Regions from separate parts of the Actinacidiphila sp. bgisy145 genome, predicted to be linked through region 1. Evidence: riboswitches for the same ligand, from Rfam matches in the RefSeq annotation. Region 1 holds a riboswitch; the other holds the start of a gene.
What was found. Region 1 has a riboswitch for cyclic di-AMP ahead of AC3ERT_RS29060 (M23 family metallopeptidase). Riboswitches for the same ligand answer to the same signal wherever they lie in the genome.
Positions count from the first base shown of each region.

Region 2: it holds a riboswitch for cyclic di-AMP, as region 1 does, so the genes downstream of both, AC3ERT_RS11165 (C40 family peptidase) here and AC3ERT_RS29060 (M23 family metallopeptidase) in region 1, are expected to answer to the same signal.

Region 1 covers NZ_JBYIRL010000039.1:37,938-52,138, reverse strand. Annotated here, with positions in the region: gene AC3ERT_RS29080 (MBL fold metallo-hydrolase) at 1-422, shown strand, start outside; gene AC3ERT_RS29075 (hypothetical protein) at 607-1,158, shown strand; gene AC3ERT_RS29070 (bifunctional nitrate reductase/sulfite reductase flavoprotein subunit alpha) at 1,187-5,431, opposite strand; gene AC3ERT_RS29065 (N-acetylmuramoyl-L-alanine amidase) at 5,786-6,412, opposite strand; cyclic di-AMP (ydaO/yuaA leader) riboswitch at 6,833-6,970, shown strand; gene AC3ERT_RS29060 (M23 family metallopeptidase) at 6,983-8,107, shown strand; gene AC3ERT_RS29055 (MBL fold metallo-hydrolase) at 8,315-9,310, opposite strand; gene AC3ERT_RS29050 (helix-turn-helix transcriptional regulator) at 9,307-10,260, opposite strand; gene AC3ERT_RS29045 (helix-turn-helix transcriptional regulator) at 10,377-11,306, opposite strand; gene AC3ERT_RS29040 (PrsW family intramembrane metalloprotease) at 11,533-13,032, opposite strand; gene trmB (tRNA (guanosine(46)-N7)-methyltransferase TrmB) at 13,098-13,871, opposite strand; gene AC3ERT_RS29030 (NsdA family TPR-like regulatory protein) at 13,983-14,201, opposite strand, start outside.
Region 2 covers NZ_JBYIRL010000010.1:15,197-29,397, reverse strand. Annotated here, with positions in the region: gene AC3ERT_RS11200 (PspC domain-containing protein) at 1-257, opposite strand, end outside; gene AC3ERT_RS11195 (ATP-binding protein) at 414-1,715, shown strand; gene AC3ERT_RS11190 (LuxR C-terminal-related transcriptional regulator) at 1,712-2,395, shown strand; gene AC3ERT_RS11185 (hypothetical protein) at 2,418-2,738, opposite strand; gene AC3ERT_RS11180 (MerR family transcriptional regulator) at 2,863-4,065, opposite strand; gene AC3ERT_RS11175 (transglutaminase-like domain-containing protein) at 4,204-5,130, shown strand; gene AC3ERT_RS11170 (hypothetical protein) at 5,493-5,852, shown strand; gene AC3ERT_RS11165 (C40 family peptidase) at 5,893-6,969, opposite strand; cyclic di-AMP (ydaO/yuaA leader) riboswitch at 6,977-7,130, opposite strand; gene AC3ERT_RS11160 (C40 family peptidase) at 7,319-8,443, opposite strand; gene pcrA (DNA helicase PcrA) at 8,756-11,251, shown strand; gene AC3ERT_RS11150 (M23 family metallopeptidase) at 11,295-12,836, opposite strand; gene AC3ERT_RS11145 (esterase/lipase family protein) at 12,976-13,842, opposite strand; gene icmB (coenzyme B12-dependent isobutyryl CoA mutase small subunit) at 14,172-14,201, shown strand, end outside.

The DNA.
Region 1 (14,201 bases):
ACGACTCGTCCCTGACCTTCTACGACCGCTGGACCGGCATCCTGTTCACCGGCGACACCGTGCTCCCGGGCCGGCTCTATGTCGCCGACTTCCCGGCCTTCCTCACGACGATGCGGAAATTGGCCGAGTTCGCCGGAACCCACCCGGTCACCCATGTGCTGGGTTGCCACATCGAGATGGCGCGGCGGCCAGGGCGGGACCACCCGCTCGGAGCGACCTTCCAGCCGGGCGAACGGGCCCTCCAGATGACCCCCGCCCAGCTCGTGGCGATACGCGACGCGGCCGTCTCCGTCGCCGACCGGCCCGGCGTGTACCGCTTCGACGACTTCGTGATCTACCACGAACCCGGAAAGCGGGAGACCCGCAGGCTGCTCGCCCGGGCCCGGTGGCGCAAGGCGCTGGCGGCCCCGCTGCGCGGCTGACGCGGTGTGCGGAAGGTGCGGGGGCGTGGCCCGATGAGAGGCGCTGCCGGGCCGCATGGGCGCGGCACAGCGGAGAGTTGCGGGGGCGTTACCGGGTCTTGACTGAGCGGATGCCGTCCCGGGGCTCCCGGAGAGCGGGACCGCGGGGTTAACGTATGCCCTCACGTCCCGATCTGGGGGAAACATGCGCATCTGTGCCACCTTCCGCACCACTGGTGTCAGCGCTGGGCTCGTGGCGGTGGCCGCGGTGTGCGGGCTGCTGGCCGGGTGCTCGTCGGGCGGGGCGGACGGCGGCGGCGTCCGGAGCGCGGCCACGGCCTCGGAGCAGGCGGTGGCGGTGGGCCTGACGTCGGCGGAGCAGGTGGCCTCGACGCTGGAGCGGAGCGTGTCCACGATGACGACGACGGTCGTGTACACCGCGGCCACGGACCCGGACCACCTGCTCGGCACCTCGCGCGGCTACCTGTCGAAGGTGGCGTTCGCCGACTCCCGGGTGCAGCCCGCCGACGTGGAGGGCACCAAGGCGGACGCGGTCGTCCGCGGCGGCAGCATCGAGACGTTCGCGACCGCGGCGCAGGCGCACGCGCGGGCCCGGTCGATCGAGAGCGGCGCCCAGGGCACGGCGAGCGCGGGGGAGTACCACTACTACGTCGGCGCCTCCCTGATCCGGGTCTCCCAGGTCCTCACGCCCGCGCAGGCGAACGACTACGAACTCGCCGCGAGCAGCCTCGGCTGACGCGACCGCCCGGCGGCGGGCGGACGCCTCAGTACACGTCGCGGACGTACCGCTTCTCCGCCGCGAGCCGCTTGACGTACGCGTCGGCCGCGTCGCGGTCCAGGGCGCCGTGCACGGCGGCGACGTCGCGCAGCGCGCGGTCGACGTCCTTGGCCATGCGGGCCGCGTCGCCGCAGACATAGAGGTGGGCGCCGTCCTGGAGCCAGCGCCACAGGCGGGAGCCGTGCTCGCGCATCCGGTCCTGGACGTAGACCTTCGCGCGCTGGTCGCGGGAGAAGGCGGTGTCGAGGCGGGCGAGGGTGCCGCCGTCGAGGTGGGCGGTCAACTCCGCCTCGTAGTAGAAGTCCGTCGCGCGGTTCCGCTCGCCGAAGAACAGCCAGTTCGGGCCGCGGTCGCCGCGGGCGCGGCGCTCGTCCAGGAAGCCGACGAAGGGCGCGACGCCGGTGCCGGGGCCGATCATCACCATCGGGGCGGCCGGGTCGGCAGGCGGCCGGAAGTTCGGGGCGCGGCGCAACGCGACGGGCACCTCGGCGCGTTCGGCGGCGTCGGCGAGGAAGGGCGAGCACACGCCCTGCCGGGCCCGGCCGCGCGGGCTGTCGTAGCGGACCACCGCCACGGTCAGCGCGACCTCGTGCGGGTCGGTGAGCGGGCTGGAGGAGATCGAGTACTGGCGCGGCTGGAGCCGGTGGAGGACGCCGGCCCACTCCTGGGCGGTCGCGGACACCGTGTACTCGGCGAGCACGTCGACCGCCTGGCGGCCCCAACTCCACTGGGCGAGCCGGTCGTTGCCGTCGGCGCGGAGCATGTCGCGCAGCCGGCGGTCACCGGTGCGCTCGGCGACGAAGCGGAGCAGGGCCGGGGTGATGCGGGTGATGTCGAAGTGGCGGTGCAGCGCCTCGCCGAAGGGCAGCGAGACGGTCCCCCCGCCGGCCACGTCCACGGCGGTGGCGCCGTCCAGCCCCGTCACGGCGAGCCATTCCGCCACGAGGTCGGGGGAGTTGACGGGGGTGACGCTGAGCGCGTCCCCGGCTTCGTAGCCGAGCGGCACCTCGCACGCGCGGGTGTCGAACGTGAAGCGCCGCACCTCCTTGGTCGCACCCGGGCCGCTGAGCAGGCGGTTGCCGGTCAGCAGCGCGGTCACGGGCCGCGCGGCGCGGGCGGGGGCGGTGCGGGCCGCGCCGGGCGCCCCGGAGACGCCGGGCGGGGCCGCGGGCGGCCGTGCGGAGGCGGGCGGTGCGGCGGGCGCGGGTGCGGGCGGGAATACGGGCGCGGGCGGTGCGGCGGGCGTCTGCCCCAGGGTCGTGAGCATTCCCTCCAGCCACGCCCCGGCCGTGTCCTCGTAGTCGGGCTCGCAGTCGGTGCGGGGTGCCAGCCGTACGGCGCCGAGTTCGCCCAGCCGGTGGTCCAACCGCCGCCCGTGGCCGCAGAAGTCGTCGTAGGAGGAGTCGCCGAAGGCCAGTACGGCGTAGCGGCGGCCCTCCAGGCGGGGCGCGTCGGAGGCGGTGAGCGCGTCCCAGAAGCCGGCGCCGTTGTCGGGCGCGTCGCCGTGGCCGTAGGTGCTGGTGATGAGCAGCAGGTCGGCGGTGTCCGGCAGGGTGCGGGGGTCGGTGGTGTCCATGCCGGCCAGGGCGGGACGGTGGCCCGCGCCCGCCAAGCGCTCCACGACACCGGCCGCGAAGTCCTCGGCGGTGCCGGTCTGCGAGGCCCACAGCACCACGACATCGCGTACGGGGGGCGGCACGGGCCGGTCGGGCGGCGCCGTCGCGGCGGGGCCCTGCCCGGACTGCTTGTCCGGCCGGTACGGGGGGTGCGGTTGCGGTGCCTCCGGCGCGCGCGAGTACATGCCTGCGAGGACGCCGTTGACCCAGCGCGCGTGGGCGGGCCGGAACGGCGCGTCCGGGGGCAGCACCGGCACCCCGGGAGCACCGGACTCCAGCCCGGCCAGGAACCCGACGAGGTACTGCCGTTCGTCCGCGCCGAGCACGGGCGGCGGATCGGTGAGGCCGAACAGGCCGACGGCACCGGCGAGTCCGGCGGGTGCCGCAACAGCAGGCGCCGCGACGGCGGGTACGGCGGCGGGTGCGTCCAGCGCCGGGGCCGGGGCCTCCGCGAGAGCCGGGGCCTCCCCGGCAGCACCGGCAGCCCCGAGATCCCCGCCTTCCGCAACGCCCCCGCCTTCCGCGGTCTCCCCGACCGCCGCGGCCACCTTCGCCAGGGCCACCGCGCACACCTTGAACTCCGGCTGGAAGGAGATCGGGTCGACGGCGTCATTGGTCACCGCGTTGACGCTCAGGTCCTTGCCGAACAGGTCGTTCCAGTGGAAGGGCGCGAAGCAGCAGCCGGGCAGTACCCGGTCGGTGACCACCGCGGGCAGCAGCGCCCGGCCGCGCCGGGAGGCGACCTCGACCGTGTCGCCGTCGGCGATGCCGAGCCGGTCCGCGTCGGCGGGGTGCAGCTCCACGAACGGCGCCGGGTTGAGCCGGTTCAGCTTGGCCACCCGCCCGGTCTTGGTGAGGGTGTGCCACTGGTGCGGGAGCCGTCCGGTGTTGAGCGCGAACGGGTAGTCGTCGTCGGGGAGTTCGGCGGGCGGCAGGTGCGGGCGGGGGAAGAAGGCGGCGCGGCCGCTCGCGGTGGGGAAGCTCGGCCCGTCCGGCCCGGTGTACCGGATCGGATTGCGGTCGGGCCCGTCCGGGTCCGCGGCCGGCCACTGCACGGGGGTGCCGCGCAGCCGCTCGTAGCTGACCCCGCGCAGGTCGTAGCCGGTTTTGGGGTTCCAGGCGCCCTTGAGTTCCTCGAAGACCTGCTCGGCGCCGGTGTAGGTGAAGGCGTCGGCGTACCCCATCGCGCAGGCGATGTCCGCGATCAGCCGCCAGTCCGCGGTCGACTCGCCGGGCGGGTCGAGCGCGGGCCGGGCCAGCGTGAGGTTGCGCTCGCTGTTGACCAGCACCCCTTCGGTCTCGGTCCACATCGCGCCCGGCAGCACCACGTCGGCGTGCGCGGTGGTCTCGGTGTCGGCGAACACGTCCTGCACGACGACGAGTTCGGCCGCCGCCAGGCCCTCGACGACGGTCGTCCGGTTGGCGACGGAGGCCACCGGGTTGGTGCAGATGATCCAGCACGCCTTGATCTGCCCGGCCGCCATCCGCCGGAACATCTCCACGGTGCCGCCGCCGGCGCCGTCCGCGCGGATCGTGCCGGGCGGCAGGCCCCACAGCTCCTCGGCGGCGGCCCGGTCCTCGTCGACCAGCACCGAGCGCTGCCCGGGCAGCCCCGGGCCCATGTAGCCCATCTCGCGGCCGCCCATCGCGTTGGGCTGGCCAGTCAGCGAGAACGGACCGCTGCCCGGGCGGCAGATCGCGCCGGTGGCCAGGTGCAGGTTGACCAGGGCGTTGGTGTTCCAGGTGCCGTGGGTGGACTGGTTGAGCCCCATCGTCCAGCAGCTCATCCACTCCCGCGCGTCACCGATCAGCCCGGCGGCAGCGCGCAGGTCCGCCTCGGCGACCCCGGTCAGCTCCGCGACGGCCGCCGGCGGGTAGTCGGCCAGCAGCTCCGGCATCGCCGCCCACCCCTCGGTGTGCGCGGCGATGAACTCCGGGTCGGTGCGGCCGGCCTCGACCAGCAGGTGGAGCAGTCCGTTGAGCAGCGCGAGGTCGGTGCCCGGGCGCAGTTGGAGGAAGACGTCGGCCTTCGCCGCGGTGGCGGTCCGCCGCGGGTCGACCACGATCAGCTTGGCGCCCGCCTTGACCCGGTCCATCATCCGAAGGAAGAGGATCGGGTGGCAGTCGGCCATGTTGGAGCCGATCACCAGGAACACGTCGGCGTGCTCGAAGTCCCGGTAGGACCCGGGCGGCCCGTCGGCGCCCAGCGACAGCTTGTAGCCGCTGCCCGCGCTGGCCATGCACAGGCGGGAGTTGGACTCGATCTGGTTGGTGCGCACGAAGCCCTTGGCGAGCTTGTTCGCCAGGTACTGCGCCTCCAGGCTCATCTGGCCCGAGACGTAGAAGGCGACCGCGTCCGGGCCGTGCTCGTCGATGATCGCCCGCAGCCGCGCGGCGGTCTCCGCCACCGCGTCGGCGACCGGCACCGGGGCGGCCGGGCCGCCGCGCTCGGCCCGGACCAGGGCGGTGGTCAGCCGGCCGGGCGCGGCGAGCATGTCCGCGGTCGTGGCGCCCTTGGTGCACAGCCGGCCGAAGTTCGCCGGGTGGTCCTTGTCGCCGGAGACCTTGACCACGCCGCGCCGCCCGTCGGGCCCGGCGGCCACCTGGAGCACCATGCCGCAGCCCACCCCGCAGTACGCGCACACCGTACGCACCCGCCCGTCGCCCTCCGCCCGCTGCTCGGCGCCGGGCAGGAGTTCCGGCCGGGGTCCGGACCGTGGCTCGGGCAGGGGTAGGGACACGGGCGGGGGCGCGGGCACCGGCGCGGTCGCGGTGGCGGGCACGGTCGCGGGCACGCGGCTCCCCTCTCGGGTACGGCTGACCGTCGCACCGTACGAAAGGCCCGTTTCGCCGCGGTCACACCCGCGAAGCGCGGCCGGTTACGCCCCCTGCACAGCCTCGGGCAGCCGGGTGTGAGGGCGCGGGTCGGCGCGGGCGGGCGCGGGCGGGCCGCCGGTGCCCGCCGCGGCTCAGCCGCCGTTCACCAGGCGGATGTAGCGCACCCAGTCCCAGTTGGGCCCCGGGTCGGTGTGGTCGGTGCCCGGCACCTCGACATGGCCGATGATGTGCTGCCGGTCCTTGGGGATGCCGTACTTGTCGCAGATCTCGGCGGTGAGCGCTGCGGAAGCGTGGTACATCGCGTCGGTGAACCAGGACGCGTCGTCGACCCAGCCCTCGTGCTCGATGCCGATGCTGCGGGTGTTGTACGACCAGTTGCCCGCGTGCCAGGCGACGTCGTGCTCCCGGACGCACTGGTCGATGGCGCCGTCGGCGGAGCGCACCACGTAGTGCGCGGTGGCGGCGTGGGCCGGGTCCTGGAAGAGGGTGATGGTGTCGGCGAAGGTCTCCTGGGTGACGTGGATGACGACCATGTCGATCGCATAGGTGGTGGGGCGGTTGGATGCCGTGTAGTTGGCGGTGCTGGCCGGTGCCCAGGTGGCGCCGGGGTAGTCGACGGCGCCGGCCGCGGCGGCCCGGCCGCTGCCGGTCCACAGCCCGCCCGCGAGCGCGGCACCGGCGGCGGTGCCGAGCGCGAGGCCGCCGCGGAGTAACGACCGGCGGGTGTGGGGGAGTCGGGGACTGCTGGGGCGTTCCATGGCGGGCTCCCTGAGAGGTCGCGAAGCGGTCGGGACGTTCGAAACGGTCGGGTCCATGACAAGTACCGGCCCGCCCATCCTGGGGTCCGGCGCCGCGACCTGCCAAGCGCTTCGCGCAATGGCAGAGGTCCATGCCACTGGCGGACCCGCCGCGCGGCCCCGCCCGGCCGCCTGCGCGCCGAGTTCGCCCACTCACACACCGTAGCCACCATGTCCCAGCCCTCTTCCCCGCACCGATAACGACTGATGCACGCTCACATCACTTCACGGCCACATCGACTGACCGATTTGCCTGCTCTCTCTATACCCTGACTGTTTTGTTCCTATGCCCAACTCTCTGATACGGCTTGGAAAACGACTCCGGCTCTATTAACGTTCGATAACGCAGCGCGGTCGTCACCGCCGCCGCCAGGACGGCGGACCGCGCGCTTGCCGAATCCCGTCCGCGGGAACCGGGGACCCGAGAAAATGGGGTGAATCGGGCAGTAGTCAGGCCCGTAGGAGACCTTCTTCCTCCGAACCCGTCAGCTAACCCGGTAGGCGAGAGGGAAGGAAAGGAGAGCGCCCGTCGTGGCGTCCGACCAGCTTGCCTACGCCCATGCCCGGCTCGACGGCGACCTCGCCGGCCAGGAGCGGGACGACTTCCACTTCCCCCGCCAGCGCGCCAACGCCGCCGCGGCGAACGGGACTTCCGCCGCGATGACCGCCCCGGCCCCCACCCCCGCGTTCGCGGCCTACGCCAGTGTCGGCGCCGCCGGGCTGGCCCCCGCGCCCGCCGCCGACTCCGCGGCGCGCCCGGCGCCGTACCCGCTGCCGGACGCCGCCCCCGCCGGTGCCCCGCTCGCCGGGATGCCCGTGTACGACCCGACCGTGCTGGCCGGCGCCGACTCGACGTCCATACTGCCGCGGCCGGTTGCGGAGCCGACCGCGGAGCCTGCCGTGGAGACCGTCCGCGACCCGGAGCCCGCCGCCGAGGCGGAGCCCGCGACCGCGCCCGCCGCGTTCGTCGAGCCCGCCGAAGCCGCCGAAGCCGCCGAAGTCGCCGAACCGGCCGCCCCCACCGACCCCGGCGCCGCCCTGTGCGCCCGCCTCCTCGGCCAGGTCGCCGCCCAACGCGAGGCCGTCGCCCGCGTCGAGCGCGAGGCCGCAGAGCAGGCCGCGGCCGCGCAGGCCGCCCGGGAGGCCGCCGAGCGCAAGGTGCGCGAGCAGGTCGCCGCCGCGAAGGCGGCCGCCGAGGAGAAGGCCCGCGAGGAGGCCGCCGCGGCGGCCCGCGCCGAGGCCGAGCGGCTCGCCCGGCTCGCGGCCTCCTACATCAAGCCCGTCGCCTGCGCCACGCTCGGCGCCGCCTTCGGCGAGGCCGACCCGTGGGCCAACCTCCACAACGGGCAGGACTTCACCGCGCCGACCGGCACCCCCGTGCACGCCGTGCACGGCGGCACCGTCACCTCCGCGGGCTGGGCCGGCAGCGATGGCTACCGGGTGGTCCTGACCCTCGACGACGGCACCGAACTGCGCTACTGCCACCTGTCGACCATGGTCGTCACCGATGGCCGGGTCACCACCGGCGACACCATCGGCCGGGTCGGCGCGACCGGCAACGTGCCCGCGCCGCACCTCCACCTGGAGGTCCGCCCGGACGGCGGCGCCCCCGTCGACCCGCTGCCCTGGCTGCGCGCCCACGACGTCACCATCTAGTACCGCCGGGCGACTTGGGCGCCCGGCCCCCGCACGGACGGCGCCCCCGCCGTACGCCGTGCGCCGCTCCCGCACCCCTCTGACGACCCATCGCACCCCACCGCCCCGGCGGCCCTGGCGACCACCCCCCCGGCGCCGGGGCCGTCGGTCGTTCCGCGCGGACGAGCGGCCGGGCCCCGGGGCGGGGGAGGGGCGGCGCCGGGTCCGTCAGGCGACGGGCGAGGCGGCGGCGGTGGGGTCGGCCGTCGGGGCGTAGTGCGCGGCGAGGTCGACCAGCGGGATCAGGTCGGCCGGGGAGGAGTCCCCGTCCAGGACGCGGTACTCCACGGCCGTGAGGATCGCCAGCCGCTCGGTCAGGCCCCACCGCGGGTTGGTCTCCGCGGCTATGAGCTCGGCGGCGGTCTGCTCGACGGTCTGCCCGGCCGCGTGCCCGGCGTGGACGCGGTCGCGCACCCGCAGCAGGTAGTCCGCGTACGCGGAGACGTCCGCGGGCGTCATGACGGGGCCGTGGCCGGGCACGACCACGCGCGGGTCGCAGGCCAGGATGCGCTGCACCGCGCGGTGCACCTCGGTGAGCGGCCCGGCCCAGTGCACCGGGTGGTCCTCGCAGAAGATGACGTCGCCGGCGCAGACCACGCCCTCGCCGGGCAGGTTGACGATGAGGTCGCCGACCGTGTGCGCGGGCCCCACCTCGATCAACTCGACTGCCAATCCGCCGACTTCGAGGTCCAGCCGGCCGCTGAAGGTGCGGGTCGGCGGCACCGCCTCACTCACCCCGAAGTCGCCGTAGCGGGCGAAGTGCCGCTTCAGGTAGGCCCCGAGCGGCGTGGCCGGGTCGCAGTCCGCGACGAGCCGGGCGAGTTGGGCCGGGCTCGGCTCCTTGCACAGGTGGGCGGTGGTGGCCTCGGTGCTGATGACCTCGGCACCGGCCGCCGTGAACAGCCCGTTGCCGTAGGAGTGGTCGCCGTTGCCGTGGGTGTTGACGACAGTGGTGATCCGGGTGCCGGCCGGCAGCACCTCGTCAGCCAGCGTGGCCAGATGGCGGGTCAGGTCGGCGGTGTACGGGGTGTCGACCAGCAGCGCGCTGTCCCGGTCGGTGATCAGCACGCAGTTGGCCAGGCCCCAGGTGTCGTGCCCGTCGGGCAGCCACAGGTGGACCGCGGGCGTCAACGCCTCAAGGCGGCTGGGTGGTTCGATGCTCATGGGGTCCCAGTCTGCTGGTCCGGTGGAAGGCGGTGGTCAGGGGGGTGGCCCGCGCGGTCCGCGGCGGGCGGCCGGGGGGCCGGGCCGCCCCGGGCCTCGGCGGCGTCCACCGGGCCGGGCGCCGGGGCGTACATCGGCTCCTGCGGCGCCGGCCGCTCGCCCTGGTCGAACAGCACGAACATCAGCCGCCCCCCGGGCACCCCGAACGGCTCCGCGGCGCACAACGTCGCCCAGCCCGGGCCGAGTTCCGGGTGGTGCAGCGGCCGGGAGCCCTCGGCCCGCGGCTGGAGGTACTCCGTGGTGGGGGAGTCGTAGCGCGGGCCCACCACCGGGTCGCGCCGGATGTCCGCGACCAGCCGCGTCAGCGTCCGGTCGGTCGGCCGGGCGGCGGCGCGGGCCCGCAACTGCGGTACCAGCAGAGGCAGCCAGCTGTTCTCCCAGTCGGTGAGGACGTGATCCCGCGCGACCGGGGCGAGCAGCATCCAGCGCATCACGTTGCGCGGCACGCCGTGCGGCGTGAACAGCCGGGTGAACGCCGTGTTGTACGCGACCAGGTCCCAGGCGGCGTCGCTGATGTACGCGATGTCGTGGGTGGCGGCCAGCACCCGCCGCCACGGCCGGGGCACGGAGCGGCCGACCTCCGGGTCGAGCGGGAAGGCGGGCGGCGCGCCGGTCGCGTAGAACACCAGCGCCTCCCACTCCTGTTCGGTCAGCCGCAGTATCCGGGCGATCGGTTCGAGCAGCCCGGTGTCGATGGTGGCGAGCCGGCCGCGCTCCACGTAGCCGTACTTGTGCTCCGGCCAGCCCAGCAGCCGCGTCATGTGCTCGTGGGTCAGCCCCGCGACCTTGCGGCCGCGCGGTTCGGCGCGCGGCGACAGCCCCAGCGCGGCCGGGTCCTGCCGGGCGCGGGCCCGGGAGAGCAGCGTCCGCATGGCCTGGCGGTCGGTCAACGGTGCGTCCTTCGGGTCGGGTCGGGGCGGGGCGGGGCCGGTGCGGCTGTGCGGCGAGTCGGTCGAGCGGCGGGTCGGCGGAACGGCGGAGCGGCGGGCGCGGGTGCCGGCCGGCGTCATCCGCGCCCGGGCGACAGCTCGGAGGGGTCCAGCGCGCGGGCCAGTTTGTAGCCGACCTCGAAACGGCTCCCGGCGCCCAGGCGTTCCATCAGCGCGGCCATCACGTCCTCCACCTCATGGCGCTCGATGCCCAGTTTGCGGGCGATGCGGTCGTCTCCGTAGCCGTTGGTCATCAGCCGGATCACCGCCCGCTCCAGCGCGCCGAGCGGCGCGTGCCGCAGACCGGCCCCGGCGAGCGGCAGCGGAGTGGCGCGCTGCCAGTACGACTCGTGGATGGCGGTGAAGGAGCGGACGAGGGCGTCGCCTTGGATGCGCAGCAGCGACGGCTCGTCCGGGTCGGCCGGTTGGGGCGCGGGGTACCCGGGGGCCGGGCCCGGTAAGGCGGTTGGGCGGGGGACGGACGTCCGGGGTACGTGTCCGGGGGCGGCCGGCGCCGCGGCCCGCCGGCGCGCGTCCTGCCGCACGGGCCGGTCGTGGGAGGGCAGGCAGACCGTGTGCCGGTCGAAGATCAGCAGGTCGTGCGCCACATGGTCGATCACCCGTACGGTGACGCCCGCGTCGGACAGCGCCTGGAGGAAGCGGGCGAGGGCCGGCTCGTGCAGGGACGCGCGCGGGTACACCGCCCGGACCCGGACCCCGCGCCGGGCCAGCGCCGCGTCCGCGGCCAGCCGCCACTGGAGTTCCGGCGGATCGAGCGGCGGCGGATCACGGTGCAGGGTGTCCGCGTACGCGTGCGTCGCGGCCGCCAGGTCCCGCAGCACCAACTCCCCGGCGTGCGGCCCCGGGAACCGGTCGACCGCCACCTGGTGCTGCTCCGGCAGACCGTCGGCCCACCGGTCCGCGGCGGGGTCCGCGCCCGCCGCGCCCGCCGTCCTGCCCGCGCCGGGGCCCGACACGGGCCCGCCCACCGGTTGTTCGGAATCCATCGCCGCCCGATCTCCGTGGCCCGCCGCGCGCGCCGAACCGGCGTCCCCCGACGCGTACGAGCCCCCACGGGTCGGGAACCGACCCATCAGGCACAGAGTGTTACAGCAGCATCACTGGATTTCCAGGCCGAATCCGTCCAGGAAATCAATCCCCCCAAAGAGTACGCCGGGTGCAAAGCGGGGGATACGGTGTGCGCCCCGCGCGCACCGCGGTTCCGGCGCGCCCCTACAGGTGCTTGGGCGGGTGCGGCGGGGGACCGTACGACGGAGGAGGACCGTAGGGCGGCGGGGCGCCGTAGGGCGGTGGGACGTGCGGCTGCGGCGGCTCCCACGCGGCGCGCGGCGGCGGGACGTACGGCGGCGCGTACGGGGCCCCGTACTGTGCCCCGTACGCGGCGGGGTAGCCGTAGGCGGCCTGCGGCCCGTACGGCCCCTGCGGCCCGTACGGGAGCGGCGGCGGCATCCGGCGGGCCGGCGGCTCGTCGAGCGCCACCGCGTGCGCCAGGGCCGGCTGGGCGAGCGCCCTGCGGTGCCACAGGTGGGACAGCAGTTCGGCCTCGCGCGCGGCGAAGTCCGCTTCGGGGGCGCCCCGTTCGGCGGCCGCCCGCAGGAACGCCAGGTGCGTGGCGAACGCCGTGTAGTCGCGGACCGCCCGCGCCGCCTGCTCGCCCACCAGCCGCTTCGCCTCGCGCCTGGCCTCCGCCCGAATCCGCATGGTGCCCAGCGCGTTCGGCTCGCCGACCGCGAGCCAGCCCGCGGCGGCGTACGGCGGCAGGGCGCGGCGGACCGTCCGCAGTTCGTTGGAGCGGGCCCAGAACGCCAGCCACAGCACCAGCCCGAACACCGGCACCATCACCGACACGTACACCGTCAGGAAGCCGAGCGGGGACAGGGAGGAACTGCCGTTCCAGGTGCCGTGCAGCACCATCGCCAGCAGCCAGCCGCACAGCGGCGGCACCCACCGCCAGCGCCAGTGCAGCCCCGGGCGCAGGGTGGCCGCCAGCGCGAAGCCGATCCCGGTCATCGACGTGAACAGCGGGTGGGCGAACGGCGTCATCAGCACCCGGACCACGAAGGTCGCCACCGTGGTGCCGATCCCGCCGTCGCCCAGCGCCTTGTCCTGGTCGAAGGCGTTGCCGAGGTAGAGGATGTTCTCGGTGAAGGCGAAGCCGGTCGCGGTCAGCCCGGCGAGCACGATCCCGTCGAGCAGCGACTCGATGTGCCGCCGCCGGAAGAGGAAGAGCAGCAGCAGCGCGCTGCCCTTGGCGGTCTCCTCGACCAGCGGCGCGACGAACGTCGCCCCCCACTGGTCGGACTGCGAGGGCGTCGCGGAGAACGCCGAGGCCAGCAGCTTCGCCCCGTACTCGTTGGCGAAGATCGCCACCAGCGTGGCGGCGCAGGCACCCCAGGAGAAGGCGAACACGACGTTCTGCCAGGGGCTGGGCGCCACATGGTCGAACCACAGGTAGGCCCAGACGATCAGCGGCACCGGCAGCAGCGCCAGCGCCATGCCCACCAGGAAGGGCTCGGTGCCGATGTGGTGCCGCAGCACCGCCAGGATCACCACCCCGCACACCGCGAGCGCGGTGAACAGCGCACCCGTCCGTACCGCCCGGCTCTCCCAGAAGGCGCGCCGCGGCCCGTAGTGCGCCGTGGTGGGCTCCTGCGGCGCGTCGTCCCCGAGGGGGGCGTCCGGCGCGGAAGGGTACGAATGTGTCGTCACCATGACGACAGTACGGGGGTGGGCCGGGGCCGCGCGAGAGTGCGGGACAACCTGCTCCGGCGGCGGCCTCAGACCCGTACGAAGAGCAGGTCGCGCACCACGTGGCCCTTGGCCAGGCCGGTCCGTTCGAACTTCGTCAGGGGGCGGAAGGACGGCCGCGGCGCGAAGGTGTCGCCGTACCGGTTCGCCAGGCCCTGGGCGTCGTTCAGCACCTGGAGCATCTGCTCCGCGTACGGCTCCCAGTCGGTGGCGCAGTGCACCACCGCGCCGGGCCGCAGCAGCGGGGTGGCCAGGGCGAGGAAGTCCGGCTGGATCAGCCGCCGCTTGTGGTGCTTGGCCTTGGGCCACGGGTCGGGGAAGTACACCCGCAGCCCGTCCAGGCTGGCGGGCGGCAGCATGTCGCGCAGCAGCACGATCGCGTCGCCGTTGGCCACCCGCACGTTGGTCAGGCCGTCGCGGTCGGCGAGCGCGAGCAGGTTGCCCTGGCCGGGGGTGTGCACGTCGACGGCGAGGATGCCGGTGCCGGGGTCGGCGGCGGCCATCGCGGCGGTGGCGTCGCCCATGCCGAAGCCGATCTCCACGACGACCGGCAGCCGCCCGCCGCCGGGCGCGGGGAACAGCGCGGCCAGGTCCAGCGCGGTGCCGTCCAGCTCCACGCCCCAGCGCGCCCAGTGCCGTTCGATCGCCGCCTCCTGCGCCTTGGTGAGCCGGCCGCGCCGCGCGTGGAAGCTGCGGATGCGGTGCTCGCCGCGGGACCCGGCGGGGTCGGGCGCGGGCCCGGCCGGGAACTTCACGGCGGGCGCGGGAGCAGGGGCGGAGGAGGTGGTGGGCGTCGGCACAATGCCGTCGATTCTACGGCGGCGGCAGGGCGCGGCGGCGTGCCGTACGGGCGTGACCTTGCGGACACGCCCGATACGGCGCGCGGGTACGGCCCTGCTCCCGGGCGCGCCCGCCTACGCGGGGGCCGCCAGCAGCGGGCGGGCCCGCTCGCGCAGGTCGAGCACCTGGGGGTCGTCGTTGTACGGCTCCAGGCGGTGCAGGAGGTCGCGGACGTACTCCGTGGTGCGCGCGGAGGAGATCCGGCCCGCCACCTCGACCGCCTTGACGCCCGCCGCGCAGCACGCGTCGAGGTTGCCCGACTCCAGCTCGGCGACCGCGGAGACCACCAGGCG
Region 2 (14,201 bases), on a different contig from region 1:
GCGAGCACCGCGAGGACGATCCGGATGATGACCGGGTCGACGTCGAAGTAGCGGCCCGCGCCGTGGCAGACACCGGCGATCACCTTGTTGTCGCCGTGGCCGCGCCGCAGGGCCGGACGGCCGTCGGCAGCGGTGGCGCCGGCAGCCGGGACGGCGGTGGCGGCAGCGTCGGCGGCAGCGGCGTCGGCCCCGGTGGCTTCGGTGCCGGCCGGGCCGCCGGTGGCGGTGGCCGCGTCGTCGGCGGGCTGGTCGGTCATGGACACCATGGTCGCCCGTCCGGCGCCCCGCCGGCACCCGCCCCGACCCTGGTCCGACCCTGATCCCGCCCCGGACGTCCCCTGGGGGTCCCGTTCCCGCATCAACGGGGGTTCACCCTGATGCCCCGCGGGGCGTGCCTGTGTGACGATCGGGGTATGTCAGCCAGCCCCCCGCCGCCGCCCGCAGCGCCCGGCGGCGTCTCCGGCGCGTCCTTCCTCGCGCCTCCGGAACCCGGCGCCGGCGGGGTGCGCAAGCTCTACCGCAGCTCCGAGGGCCGGATGGTCGGCGGCGTGGCGCGCGGGCTGGCCGGCCACCTCGGGCTGCCGGTGCTGTGGCTGCGGGCGCTGTTCGTGCTGCTCGCCGTCTTCAACGGCATCGGCATCCTGCTCTACGCGGTGTTCTGGTTCTTCGTGCCGCTCGGCGTCGGCGGGGTCGCCGAGGCGAAGGAGCCGCGCGACGCCCGCTCCTGGCTCGCGGGCAAGCGGCCCGACAAGGGCCAGGTGCTGGCGCTGATCGCACTGGCGATCGGCACCGGCATCCTCGTGGGCAACCTCAACCTCGGCGCGGCCAACCGCGCGGTGTGGCCGCTGCTGGTGATCGGTGTCGGCGTGGCGCTGGTGTGGCGGCAGGCCGACAACGCCCGCAAGGCGCACTGGGTCGAGATGAGCCACGGCAAGCGGTTCTGGCCGCTGGTGCGCGCCGCGGGCGGCATCGTGCTGGTGATCGCCGGGGTGACCGGCTTCATCGTGGTGCGCGGCTCGGGCGGGCACCTCGGCGGCATCCTCCAGGCCGCGCTCGCCGTGCTGGTCGGGGTGGCGCTGATCGCCGGCCCGTACCTGGTGCGGATGACGCAGGACCTGTCCGCGGAGCGGCTGATGCGCATCCGCGCCCAGGAGCGGGCCGAGGTCGCCGCCCATGTGCACGACTCGGTGCTGCACACGCTCACGCTGATCCAGCGGCACGCGGACGAGCCGCGCGAGGTGGCCCGGCTGGCCCGGGCCCAGGAGCGGGAGCTGCGCGCGTGGCTGTACCGCCCGGAGGGCACCGGCCGCGACGACGAGCCGACCACGCTGGCCGAGGCCGTACGGGCCGCCGCCGCGGAGGTGGAGGACGCGCACGGCGTGCCGGTGGAGGTGGTGTGCGTCGGCGACAGCCCGCTGGACGAGCGGCTGGTGGCGCAGATGCAGGCCGCGCGCGAGGCCATGGTCAACGGTGCGAAGTACGGTGGCGGCGGCGCGGTCCAGGTCTACGCGGAGGTCGAGGAGGCGAAGGTGTTCGTCTCGGTGCGCGACCACGGCCCCGGTTTCGACCTCGACCAGGTTCCCGGCGACCGCATGGGCGTAAGAGAATCGATCATCGGACGGATGCGGCGCAACGGCGGTGAGGCCCGGCTGCGGGCGGCGCCCGGCGGCGGCACGGAAGTCGAACTGGAGATGGAGAGGGTGGCGGCGGCATGACTACGCCCACGGGAGACGAGCGACGGGTCCGGGTGGTGCTCGTCGACGACCACCGCATGTTCCGCACCGGGGTCCAGGCGGAGATCGGGGTCACCGCGGAGACCGGGGTCGAGGTGGTCGGCGAGGCCGCCGACGTGGACCAGGCGGTCAGCGTGGTGACCGCGACCCGGCCCGAGGTGGTGCTGCTCGACGTCCACCTGCCCGGCGGCGGCGGGGTGGAGGTGCTGCGGCGGTGCGCGGCGCTCAGCGCCGACCCGGAGCGGCCGGTGCGGTTCCTGGCGCTGTCGGTGTCCGACGCGGCCGAGGACGTGATCGGGGTCATCCGCGGCGGTGCGCGCGGCTATGTCACCAAGACCATCACCGGGCCCGACCTGGTCGACTCGATCTTCCGGGTGCGCGACGGCGACGCGGTGTTCTCGCCGCGGCTGGCCGGCTTCGTGCTCGACGCGTTCGCGTCCACCGACGCGCCGCCGGTGGACGAGGACCTCGACCGGCTCACCCAGCGCGAGCGGGAGGTGCTGCGGCTGATCGCGCGCGGCTACGCCTACAAGGAGATCGCGAAGCAGCTGTTCATCTCGGTGAAGACGGTGGAGTCGCACGTCTCCGCGGTGCTGCGGAAGCTGCAGCTGTCCAACCGGCACGAGCTGACGCGGTGGGCGACCGCGCGGCGGCTGGTGTGATCCGCCGCCGGGCGCCGCACCGTCAGCCGTCCTCCTCGTCGGCGGGCCAGACCAGGGTGTAGTCGGGGGTGGGGGCGGTGCGCTGTTCCACGGGGGTGTGCAGGGAGTCCATGGGGACGTCGTCGGGCACCGCGCAGCGGCTGAGGTGGACACCGGTCAGGCAGCGCCCGCACCAGAAGGACGCGTAGCCGACGCGGTCGGCCGGCAGGCCGCAGAAGGTCAGGTTCAGCTCGGGCGCGGCGCAGTTGGGGCAGGGCATGTCGGGGGCCGCCGCGGGTAGCCGGTCGTAGCGCTGCCGGAAGGCCGCCATCCAGTCGCCCCAACTCGCCTCCAGGGCTTGCATCGGTGGTTCTCCCGTCGGGTCGGCTCATCGGGCGAACGTAGACACTACGCCGGTGGGCCGCGGCGCCGGCCTGAATGCCCGAACCGTGACCTTCTCCGGGCGCCCGATGCGGCGGTCGGTCCCGTTATGCCGGGGTGGCCGCGGTGGAGACCACGTCGGCGACCACGCAGCTGACGTTGTCCGGGCCGCCCGCGGCGTTGGCCAGCGCGATCAGTGCGGCCGTGGCGGCATCGGGTGCGGCCTCGGTGGTGAGCACCCGGCGGATCTCCTCCGCGGAGGCGGCCGCGGGCAGCCCGTCGGAGCACAGCAGGTAGCGGTCGCCGGGTCGCGGCTCGTGCAGCTTCAGGTCGGCGGAGGGCGCCGGGCTGCCGGACAGCAGGGCGCGCAGCAGCAGGGCGCGGTCGGGGTGGGAGGCGGCCTCGGCCTCGGTGAGGCGGCCGTCGTCGACCATGGACTGCACGAGCGTGTGGTCGTGGGTGATCAGGAACAGCTCGCCGTCGCGCAGCAGGTACGCGCGGCTGTCGCCGATGTGCACCAGGGCGAGGTGGGTGCCGGTCCACAGCATGGCGGTCAGGGTGGTGCCGTCGGGGATCGCGCCCTCCTCGCGCGGGCCGGGGCCGGGGCCGGTGCTGGTGCTGGTGCCGCCACCGGTGCCGCCCCCGGTACTGGCGTCGACCGCGCGGGCCGCGGCCTCCACCGCGTCCTGGAGGACGTTGAGCAGGTTGCCCGGCGGGAGCGCCCCGGCCGTCTCGAGGCCGGTGAGTGCCTCGATCGCGGCGGCGCTGGCCGGGGCGCCGGCCGGCCCGAAGCCGTCGGCGACCGCGAGCAGCCGGTCGCCGGCGTGGACCGCGTCCTGGTTTCCCGGCCGGACCAGGCCCGCGTCCGAGCGGGCGGCGTAGCGGAGGGTGAGTGTGCCGTGGGACATGGGTGGTTCCTCTCTTGACGTGGTGGGACCTGCGGTGCTCCCCGGCCCCCCGGGTGCGGGGTTCAGGTGCGCGAGCACGAACGCGGTGAGGTCGCGCCGCGCGGCCGTCTCCGCCTCCACCTGCGCCCAGTACCCGCGCACCTCCTGCGCGGCCGCCGCGTTCGTGGCGCACGCGCAGACCCGCCGGATGCGGGCCAGCGGCATGCCGATCCGCCGCAACCACGCCACCAGCCGGGCCCGTTCGAGCTGCTCGGGCGCGTAGAACCGGTATCCGGTGGCGGGGTCCACCCGGGCCGGGGTGAGCAGCCCGAGGTCGTCGTACAGCCGCAGGGCCTTCGCCGACAGCCGGGCCGCCGCGGCGAACGCCCCGATGGTCAGCAGCGGCGCTCCGCTCGTGGTCATACAGTTCTCCTTCCAGTCACCGCGCGGGGCGGGACCGGGCCGGGGACAGGGCCGCGGGTCGGCGGGGGTGGCCCGGTGGGGCCGGTGCGACCACAATGGGGGCTGTCCCAAGGGCAAGGTCAAGCAGGGGGCTTCGTCATGACCGCACACCGGATCGCGCCGGCGGAAGCCGCCTTCTACACCGCGCAGAGCGTCTTCTCCGACCCGGGCGAACTCGTCGGCTGGTACGCCGACCTGCCCCGGGACGTCGGCGAACTCGCCCGGGTGGTGCGGGAGGTGATGGTCCACCGCGTGGAGGGCGGCCAGTTCGGGGTGCCGATCGCCGAGGACCGGATGCGGGACGACGCGGAGACCCGCTACGTGGACGACATCCTGCGGCTGGTGGTCAGCCGGGACGGGGCGCCGCTGCGCAAGGGGCGCGACCTGGCCGACCGGTTCGTGGGGATCTGCCGGGACTTCACGCTGCTGCACGTGTCGCTGCTGCGCCACGTCGGCATTCCGGCGCGGCTGCGCTCCGGGTTCGCCGACTACTTCGGCACCGACGGCTTCCACTTCGACCACGTCGTCACCGAGTACTGGGACGACGAGCGCGGCTGGCTGCTGGCCGACGCGCAGATCGCCGACCCCGCGTGGTACCCGATGCCGTTCGAGGCGACCGACGTGCCGCGGGACCGCTTCCTCGTCGCGGGCGAGGCGTGGCGGCAGATCCGCGCCGGGACCGCGGACCCGCTGTCCTTCGGGCTCCACCTGCCGCAGGGGCCGATGGTGGGGGAGCGGTTCGTGGCGGGCGACATCCGGCTCGACCTGGCCGCCCTCAACAAGGTGGAGACCCTGCTGTGGGACGTGTGGGGCCCCGGCTCTGAGGCCGACCCGGAGTGCGCCGGCGGCACCGGACTGCCCGCCGGGCTCCGCGACCTGTACGACATCGCGGCCCGCGTCACCAGCGGCGAGGTGTCCTTCGCCGAGGTCCGCGCGCTCTTCGCCGACCACGACGGCCTGCGTACCCCGGCGACCGTGCTGTCCCTGGCCCCCTTCAACGGCCCCAGCCGGGTCACCCTGCGCTGAGCCGGACCACCCCCTGCGTCGCGCCGAGCCGAGCCGCGCCGGGCCGGGCGCCGCCGCTCCTTCGTCGAGGAGGCCCGGCAGCACCGCGCACGGGGGGACGCGGCGCCGCCGGGCTCGGCGGAGGTGGCCGCGCCGCGGGCGGACCGACGGCGATGGGAACCGACCACCTGCCGACGACGCTAAGCCTTCACCCGGCCCCGCCCCGCCCCGCTGTCCGGGACTGCCCGCAATTCGTCGCGGCCGACCGGATGCGGCCCGGTTGCGACGGGCGCGCTGCCCGCATCCCGGCGCCCGGCGACCGAACCCCGCCATCGGGCACCCCGCCCGCCGCCGGCTGCTATGCGCGCCGTAGGGTCCGGCGCATGGACACCCTCATCAATGTCTTCGTCGGGCTGCACATCATCGGCATCGCGGCGCTGCTGGGCGGCTTCCTCACCCAACTCAAGGTGCTGGGCCCCGGCCGCGCCGAGCCGCGCTTCGTGCCCGGCATGCTCTACGGCGCGTGCACGATGCTGGTGACCGGCGTCGCCCTGGTCGGTCTGGCGCACGCCGATGACCGGCACATCAGCAACGTCAAGATCGGCGTCAAGCTGGCCGTGCTGCTGGTGATCCTCGCGCTGGTCTACGTCAAGCGCGACGACGAGAAGGTGGAGACGGCCCTGTTCGGCGCGGTCGGCGGCCTGACCGTCGTCAACATCTTCATCGCGGTGCTCTGGACCTGAGCACCGCGACGAAGACGGGGGTGAACGGGCTCGGGGCGCGTCAGACGATGCGGCGGGCCGTGGCGAACGGCATCCAGCTCAGCGGGGCGACCTCGACCGTGGCGCCCGTGTGCGGGGCGTGCACGATGTTGCCGTTGCCGATGTAGATCCCGACGTGGCTGAGGCCGGAGTAGAAGAACACCAGGTCGCCCGGGCGCAGATCGGCCTCGGAGACCGCGGTGCCCTGCTTGGCCTGGTCCCAGGTGGTGCGCCCGAGGCTGATCCCGGCGGCCTTGTAGGCGGCCTGGGTCAGGCCCGAGCAGTCGTACGAACCGGGGCCGGTGGCTCCGTAGACGTACGGCTTGCCCTGCTGCGCCAGCGCGAACTGGATCGCGGTGGCGGCGCGGCCGGTCGCGGTGCCGGTGTACGTGGGGGTGGTGCTGGAGGACGACGAGGACGACGACGAGGAGGAAGTCGTCGTCTTCGGCTGCTGGAGCGCGGCGAGCTTCTTCTTCTGCTCCGCGGTGAGGCTGTTGAGCAGCTTCTGCGCGGCGGCCAGCTTCGTCTGCACGCTCTTCTTCTGCGTGGCGAGCGTGGTCTGCGAGGACGTCAGCTTCTTCAGGCTCGCGGTGGCCTGGGCGCGCTGGACCGACGCCTGCTCCTGCTGGATCTTGAACTTCTGGAGCGCCTGCTCCTGCGTGGCGGTCAGCCGGTCCAGCAGGTGGTTCTGCGACAGGAAGCTCTCCGGGTCGTCGGAGAAGAGCAGCTGCGTGGTGGCACCGAAGCCGCCGGTGCGGTACTGCTCGGCGGCGAACTGCCCCAGCACGCGCCGGGACTCGTTCATCTGCTCGGTCTTGTCGGCGACCTGGGCCAGCAGTTGGTTGGTCTTGGCGCGCTGGGTCGCCGTCTGCTCCTTGGCCTGGTCGTACTTCTGCGTGGCGACCTCGGCCTGCTGGTTGAGCGTGTCGACCTGCTTCTTGACCTGGCTGATCGACGGCTGCGAGGGCTTCGCGGGGGCCGCGCTCGCCGTCTCGCTCAGGAGGGTGACCGATGCGATGGCCGCGGTGGTGAGACCGACGGCGGCCCGGGTGCCGGTCGACGCGAGGAGCGGGGTACGCGGCTTGCGGTGCGACGCCAAGGAGGCGACTCCTTCCGTGGACCGCCGACCGGGTTAGCTGACGGGTTCGGGCGGGGAAGGTCGCCCTACGGTGCGGACGCGGGTCGCGTCTGCCCCGATTCACCCCAAAGTGCCTCTGGGTCCCCGGTTCCGGCGCCGGCCGGATTAGGCGGAGGTGATGCGCTGCCGGACCTTCGCCGACGGGAGGCGGACCACCTAGCGGGTTACCGTAGTCAACTTCAGCGGATCTCGGGGAGTTTGGATCGCAATGTGACCGAAATCGCTCTGTGACCTTGGGTTTTGCGGACTTGCTGATCGGACATCCGGGTCATGCGGTGGCGACCCGGACGAGACGGCCGACGCGCCCCTATTACGGGCGGACGGCCGCATAGAAGGTCATCTCGGTGATGGGCGCGATCTTCACCACGGTGCCGGTGTGCGGGGCGTGGATCATCTCGCCGCCGCCGATGTAGAGCCCGACGTGCTCGTCGTCGTCGAAGAAGACCAGGTCGCCGGGTTGGAGGTCGGACTCCGAGACCCGGGTGCCCACGTTCACCTGGTCGTAGGTGGTGCGCGGCAGGGTGACGCCCGCGGCCTTGTAGGCGGCCTGGGTCAACCCCGAGCAGTCGTAGGAGTCCGGGCCGGTGGCGCCCCACACGTACGGCTTGCCGAGCTGCTTGCGGGCGAAGGCGATGGCCTGCTCGGCGGCCGTCGAGGAGGACGTGGACGTGGACGTGGTGGCGGACGCGGTGGCGGCGGCCTTCGCGGCCTGCGCCTGCTTCGCCTTCTCCTGGGCGGCGATCTGCTCCGCCTTCTTCTTCGCCTCGGCCTCCTGCTTCGCCTGGAGCTCCGCCAGCCGCTTCTTCTCCTGCGCGGTGAGGCTGTTGAGCAGCTTCTGCGCCGCGCCGAGCTTCGTCTGCACCTCCTGCTTGGCGGACTTCAGCTCGCTCTGCTTGGCCGTCAGCGTGGCCAGGCTCTTGGCCGCCTCGACCCGCTGCTGGGTGACGGCGACCTGCTGGGTCTGGTAGGAGACGACCGCGGCCCGCTCGCGCTTGCCCATCACGTCCGTGAGGTGGATCTCGGCGGCGAGGTCCTGCGGGTTGTCCGACAGCAGGTAGCGGCTGGTGCTCATGTCGCCGCCGCTGCGGTACTGCGCCGCCGCGAACTCGCCCAGCACGCGCCGCGAGTCGTTGAGCTTCTGCGTCTTCTGGGCGACCTGCGCGAGCAGCTTGTTGACCTTCGCGTTCTGCGAGGTGGTCTGCTCCTGCGCCTGGTCGTACTTCTGGGTCGCCGCCTCCGCCTGCTGGTTGAGGGCGTCGACCTGCTTCTTGACCTCGCTGATCGACGGCTGCGCGGGCTTCGCGGGCGCGGGGGTGGCGCTCGCGCTCTCGCTGAGCAGCGTGACGGTGGCCAGCGCGGCGGTGGTGATCCCCACGGCCGCGCGCGGGCCGGGGGTGCTCAGGAGCGCGGTACGGGCCTTACGGTGCGTCGCCATGGCGGACGGACTCCTCTCGGACGCTGCCGGTTCCGGCTGGTGCGGCACGCTAGCCAAAGCCCGGCACGGCTGGGAAGGGCGATGTCCGATAAGGGTCGATACCTTTTCGTAATCTTTTGCCGAAGCCTCGCCGGCGTCACCCAGCGTGGCGAGCGGGCTACCCGGGCGAGGAGTTTCCTGTGCGTACGGCCTGCATTCGCTGTGCGCCTGCGGTGTGGTGGGGCCGCGCTGAGGCTGAGCCGGGGGAGTCCGCGCGGCGACTTCCGCGGACCGGCCTGAGCTGTCGGCGGTCGGCCCTAGACTCGGGAGGCGATGAGCAGCCTCTTTGACGACAGCTTCCTGGACGGTCTGGACGCGGCCCACGGGCCCGCCGACAGCGAGCAGCCCCCGCCACCGGACGACGGCCCCGGCGGCGAGGAGGTCCCGCACGACCTGTTCCAGGGGCGGTACGACGACCCGCCGGCACACGACGCGCACTACCGCAACGGCGCGCCGCGCCCCGTGCTCGACCCCGCGCAGCTCGTCGCGGGGCTCAACGAACAGCAGCGGGCGGCCGTGGAGCACCACGGCGGGCCGCTGCTCATCGTCGCCGGCGCCGGCTCCGGCAAGACCCGCGTGCTCACCCACCGCATCGCCCACCTGCTCGCCGCCCGCGACGTGCACCCCGGCTCCATCCTCGCCATCACCTTCACCAACAAGGCCGCGGGCGAGATGAAGGAGCGGGTCGAGGAGCTGGTCGGGCCGCGCGCAAACGCGATGTGGGTCTCGACCTTCCACAGCGCCTGCGTGCGCATCCTGCGCCGCGAGTCCAAGACCCTCGGCTTCACCTCGTCGTTCTCGATCTACGACGCCACCGACGCGCGCCGGCTGATGGCCCTGGTCTGCCGGGACCTGGACCTCGACCCCAAGCAGTTCCCGCCCAAGTCGTTCAGCGCCCAGGTCTCCAACCTGAAGAACGAACTGGTCGACCACGAGACGTTCGCCGCGCGCGCCGAGAATCCCTTCGAGCGCAAGCTCGCCGAGGCGTACGCGATGTACCAGGCCAGGCTGCGCGACGCGAACGCGCTGGACTTCGACGACATCATCATGACCACCGTCAACCTGCTCCAGGCGTTCCCCGACGTCGCCGAGCACTACCGGCGGCGCTTCCGGCATGTCCTCGTCGACGAGTACCAGGACACCAACCACGCCCAGTACACCCTGGTCCGCGAACTCGTCGGCACCGGCGCCGAGCCCGCGGACGGCGCCCCCGCCACGCCCATGGCCGAGCTGTGCGTCGTCGGCGACGCCGACCAGTCGATCTACGCCTTCCGCGGCGCCACGATCCGCAACATCCTCCAGTTCGAGGAGGACTACCCGCAGGCCCGCACCATCCTGCTGGAGCAGAACTACCGCTCCACCCAGAACATCCTCAGCGCGGCCAACGCCGTCATCGAGCGCAACGCCGGGCGCCGCGCGAAGAACCTGTGGACGCAGTCCGGCGAGGGCCCCGTCATCACCGGCTACGTCGCCGACCAGGAGCACGACGAGGCGCAGTACGTCGCCGAGGAGATCGACCGGCTCACCGACGCCGGCGACGCCCGCCCCGGCGACGTCGCCGTCTTCTACCGCACCAACGCCCAGTCCCGGGTCTTCGAGGAGGTCTTCATCCGGGTCGGCCTGCCCTACAAGGTCGTCGGCGGCGTCCGCTTCTACGAGCGCCGCGAGGTCCGCGACGTGCTGGCCTACCTGCGGGTGCTCGCCAACCCCGAGGACGCCGTGCCGCTGCGCCGCATCCTCAACGTGCCCAAGCGCGGCATCGGCGAGCGCGCCGAGGCGATGATCGACGCGCTCGGCCGACGCGAGGGCATCTCCTTCCCGCAGGCGCTGCGGCGCGTCGACGAGGCGTACGGCATGGCCGCGCGCTCGGCCAACGCGGTCAAGCGGTTCAACACGCTCATGGACGAGCTGCGCACCGTCGTGGAGTCCGGGGCGGGCCCGGCCGTCGTCCTGGAAGCGGTGCTGGAACGCACCGGCTACCTCGCCGAGTTGCAGGCGTCCACCGACCCGCAGGACGAGACCCGGGTGGAGAACCTCCAGGAGCTCGCCGCCGTCGCCCTGGAGTTCGAGCAGGAGCGGGAGGGCGAGGAGAGCGGGTCGCTCGCCGAGTTCCTGGAGCGCGTCGCGCTCGTCGCCGACTCCGACCAGATCCCCGACTCGCCCGACGGTGAGGAGGACACCGGCGGCGTGATCACCCTGATGACGCTGCACACCGCCAAGGGCCTGGAGTTCCCGGTGGTGTTCCTGACCGGCATGGAGGACGGGGTCTTCCCGCACATGCGCGCCCTCGGGCAGGTCAAGGAGCTGGAGGAGGAGCGGCGGCTGGCCTATGTCGGCATCACCCGCGCCCGCAACCGGCTCTACGTCACCCGGTCGATGATGCGCAGCGCCTGGGGGCAGCCCTCCTACAACCCGCCCTCCCGCTTCCTGGAGGAGATCCCCGACGCGCTCATAGAGTGGAAGCGCACTGGGCGGCCCCAGTCCGCCGGCTCGGGCGGCGGCAGCGGCTCCAGGGCGGCGGCGTCCGCCGCGTCCTCCGTCACCGCCCGCGGGCGCTCGGGCACCGGCGGCTTCGCCACGCGCCGCTCCGCCGGCGACCGCCCGGTGATCTCCCTGTCGGTCGGCGACCGCGTCACCCACGACCAGTTCGGGCTCGGCACCGTCATCGCCGTGACCGGGCGCCCCGGCGACGAGAAGGCCACCATCGACTTCGGCGACGAGCGGCCCAAGCAGCTCCTGCTGCGCTACGCCCCGGTCGAGAAGCTGTAGCGGGTCGCCCCGGCGGACCAGGCCGGGGGCCGGGGGCGCGCGGCTACCGCGGGTCGAGGCCGTGGGAGAGCAGCCAGGGCAGCGGGTCGATCGGGGACCCGCCGCCCGGCCGGACCTCCAGGTGGAGGTGCGGCCCGGTGGTGTTGCCGGTGTTGCCCGAGTAGGCGATCACCGTCCCGGCCTTGACCTTGCCGGACCGGATCTTCGTGCTGCTCAGGTGGCAGTACCAGGTCTCGGTGCCGTCCGGCGCGGTGACGATCGCCATGTTGCCGTAGGAGCTGTTCCACTGGGTGCGCACGGTGCCGTCGGTCACGGCCATCACCGGCGTGCCGACCTGCACCGGGAAGTCGATGCCGGTGTGCAGCGCCATCCAGTGCTCGCCGGACTGCCCGAAGTAGGCGCTCAGGCCCTTCTGCTTGACCGGCAGCACGTACTTCGGCCGCAGCGCCTCCTTGCGGGCGGCCGCCTCCTCCGCGGCCTTCTTCGCCGCCGCCTGCCGGTCCGCGAGGTCCACCCGCTCCTGGGAGCGGCTGGCGCGGGTGGCGAAGTCGTCGGCGTCCCGGCTCACCCCGCTCAACTGCCGGTCCAGCTGGGTGGTCGGCGCCTTGCCGGTGGCCGCGTCGGCGGTCGTCTTCGACGCGTCGTGGCCCACGCCGACCCCGCCGTACGCCGCCGCGCCGACCGCCGCGACGCCCATCACGGCCACCGACGGCACCCCGACGGTCAGCAGCGCCGAGCGGCGGGCCGGCTTGCGGCGGCGGCTGCGGGCGGTGGGCACCTCGTCGGCGGTGAAGTCGTGCCGTACCGGCGCCTCGTCGGCGGGCAGGTCGAACGCGAGGTCCGCGCCGAGCAGTTCGGTGTCGTCGGGGGCCGGGGCAGCGCTGCTGACCGTCGGGGTGCCGCGGGTAGCCGTCATGGTGGTGGTCGCGCCCACGGCCGCGGTGGCGGCGGCCGAACCGGGCGCGGCGGCAGGCGCGTCGAAGCCGGTGCCGTAGCCGCCGGCGGTGGGGCCGGCGGGCGCCTCGTACGCCTCGGGGGCCTCGGGGGCCGCGAAGGGCGCGGTCACCTGCTCGTAGATCCCGGTGTCGCCGCCGCTGTCGTAGCCGTAGCCGTAGCCGTCGTGGACCGGGTAGGCCCCGGAGTCCCACTCCTGCTGCTGCGGGTAGGCCGGCTGCTGGGCGGTCTGCCAGGCGGTGGTGTCGTAGCTGCCCGTGTCGTAGTAGGCGGTGCCGGTGGCCGGGGCGGCGTACGGGTCGTAGACCGGGTGGGCGCCGGTGTCGTAGCCGCCGACGGCGTAGGTCCCGGTGTCGTACCCGTTCGGGTCGTAGCCGCTGTGGCCGTTGTAGCCGTACGCGTACGGGTCGTAGCCGCCGGAGGGGGCCTGCTGCGCCGCGTCCGGGTCGTAGCCGTAGGCGTACTGCTGGTCGTACGGCGCGGCCTGCTGCGGGATGGGGGCGTAGCTGTAGCTGTCGGTCGTGTCATCCGCGTATGTGGTGCCGACAGTCGGGTAGGAACCCGAGGAGTAGGCGTCGTACGCGTGGGCGTCGTGGCCGGAGTCGTACTCCGACGGAGGACGTGGGTTCACCGCCAGCTTCTCTTTCGCCTAGGCAGCAGGAGAATTAGCGGCGACTGTAGCCCTCCGCACCGGCCGCGGACAATCTTCCGGCCCGACCTGGCGCCCGCCTTGCCCGGTGTTCGGTTGGTATTCGACCGTTATGTGTCCGTTATGCGGCGTCGATGGCGGCGGGCAGCGGGCCCGGTCCGGACAGGGCCCGCCTGACCTCCGCGGCCACCGAGCCGTGCACCGGCAGGGCCAGATGGCCGATCCCGCGGACCTGGATGTTGTCCACGGACAGGTCCGGGTGTTCGAGGCGCGCCGACTCGACGGGGATCATGAACTCGTCGAGGTCGCTCCAGAACGCCGCGAACCGGGTCCGGCAGCCCGGCGCGGGGGCCGCCAGCTCCGCCAGCACGGGCGAGCCGGGCCGCATCTGGCGGGCCAGCGGGTGGGGCGCCAAGGCGGGCACCGCGCGGGTGCCGGAGTGCGGGGTGCCCATGGTGACCAGGGTCCGCACCCGGGCGTCGCCGCCCAGCCGCTGGATGTAGTAGCGGGCGACCAGGCCGCCCAGGCTGTGGCCCACGATGTCCACCCGCTCGTGCCCGTTCTCCGCGCAGACCCGCTCGATGTGCGGGCCGAGCATCGCGGCCGCGGTGCGGATGTCGCCGGTCAGCGGGGAGTAGTTGAGCGCCTGGACCCGGGTCCAGCCGTGCCGCAGCAGCGAGCGGCGCAGCAGGGCGAAGGCCGAGCGGTTGTCCACGAAGCCGTGCAGCAGCAGGACCGGGGGCTGCCCGTGCCCCTCGCGCTCCGCGGGCGGGGCGCCCTGCGCGGCGCGCTCGGGGAGCATCCCGGTGGGATAGAGCAGCAGGTGCCCGGCGAACAGGGCGAGGTCGATGGCGGCGACCTTGGCCAGCTCGGCGCCGTGCCGTCCCCACAGCGCGTGACCGGGGATACGGTCCCGCCGGCCGTCGTCCGGGGCGTCGCGGGGTGTCGGCCCCGGGTCCGGCTCGCTTTCCGAGGACTGGGCGGCCATGGCCCACCTCCCGTCGCGGCGCCCGGGTCGTCGTCGAACCGGGTGCCCTCAGCGGGAGCCGGAGCGGGCGCCGTGCCGCCGCGCCCTGCGGCTCGACACGCGGCGGCACGACACCCTGGCTGCGGCTCCCGAAGGACGAGCCGGGCGTCCCCCCGGCTCCCGGCGTGTCCCTCGCCGGCCACCGCGGGCAGCCCCGGCCCTGGTCGTGAATGTGTCCCACTGTGTGATTTCCCCCTCGCCGCCTCCCGTAAAACTGTCGGGCGCGGCGCGCGGGCGCTAACGTTCGTTTACGCGGTACGGCCCGCGTCCCATGGTGAGGGAGGCAGCGAATGGGAGTGTCCGGACAGATCCGCGTGGTG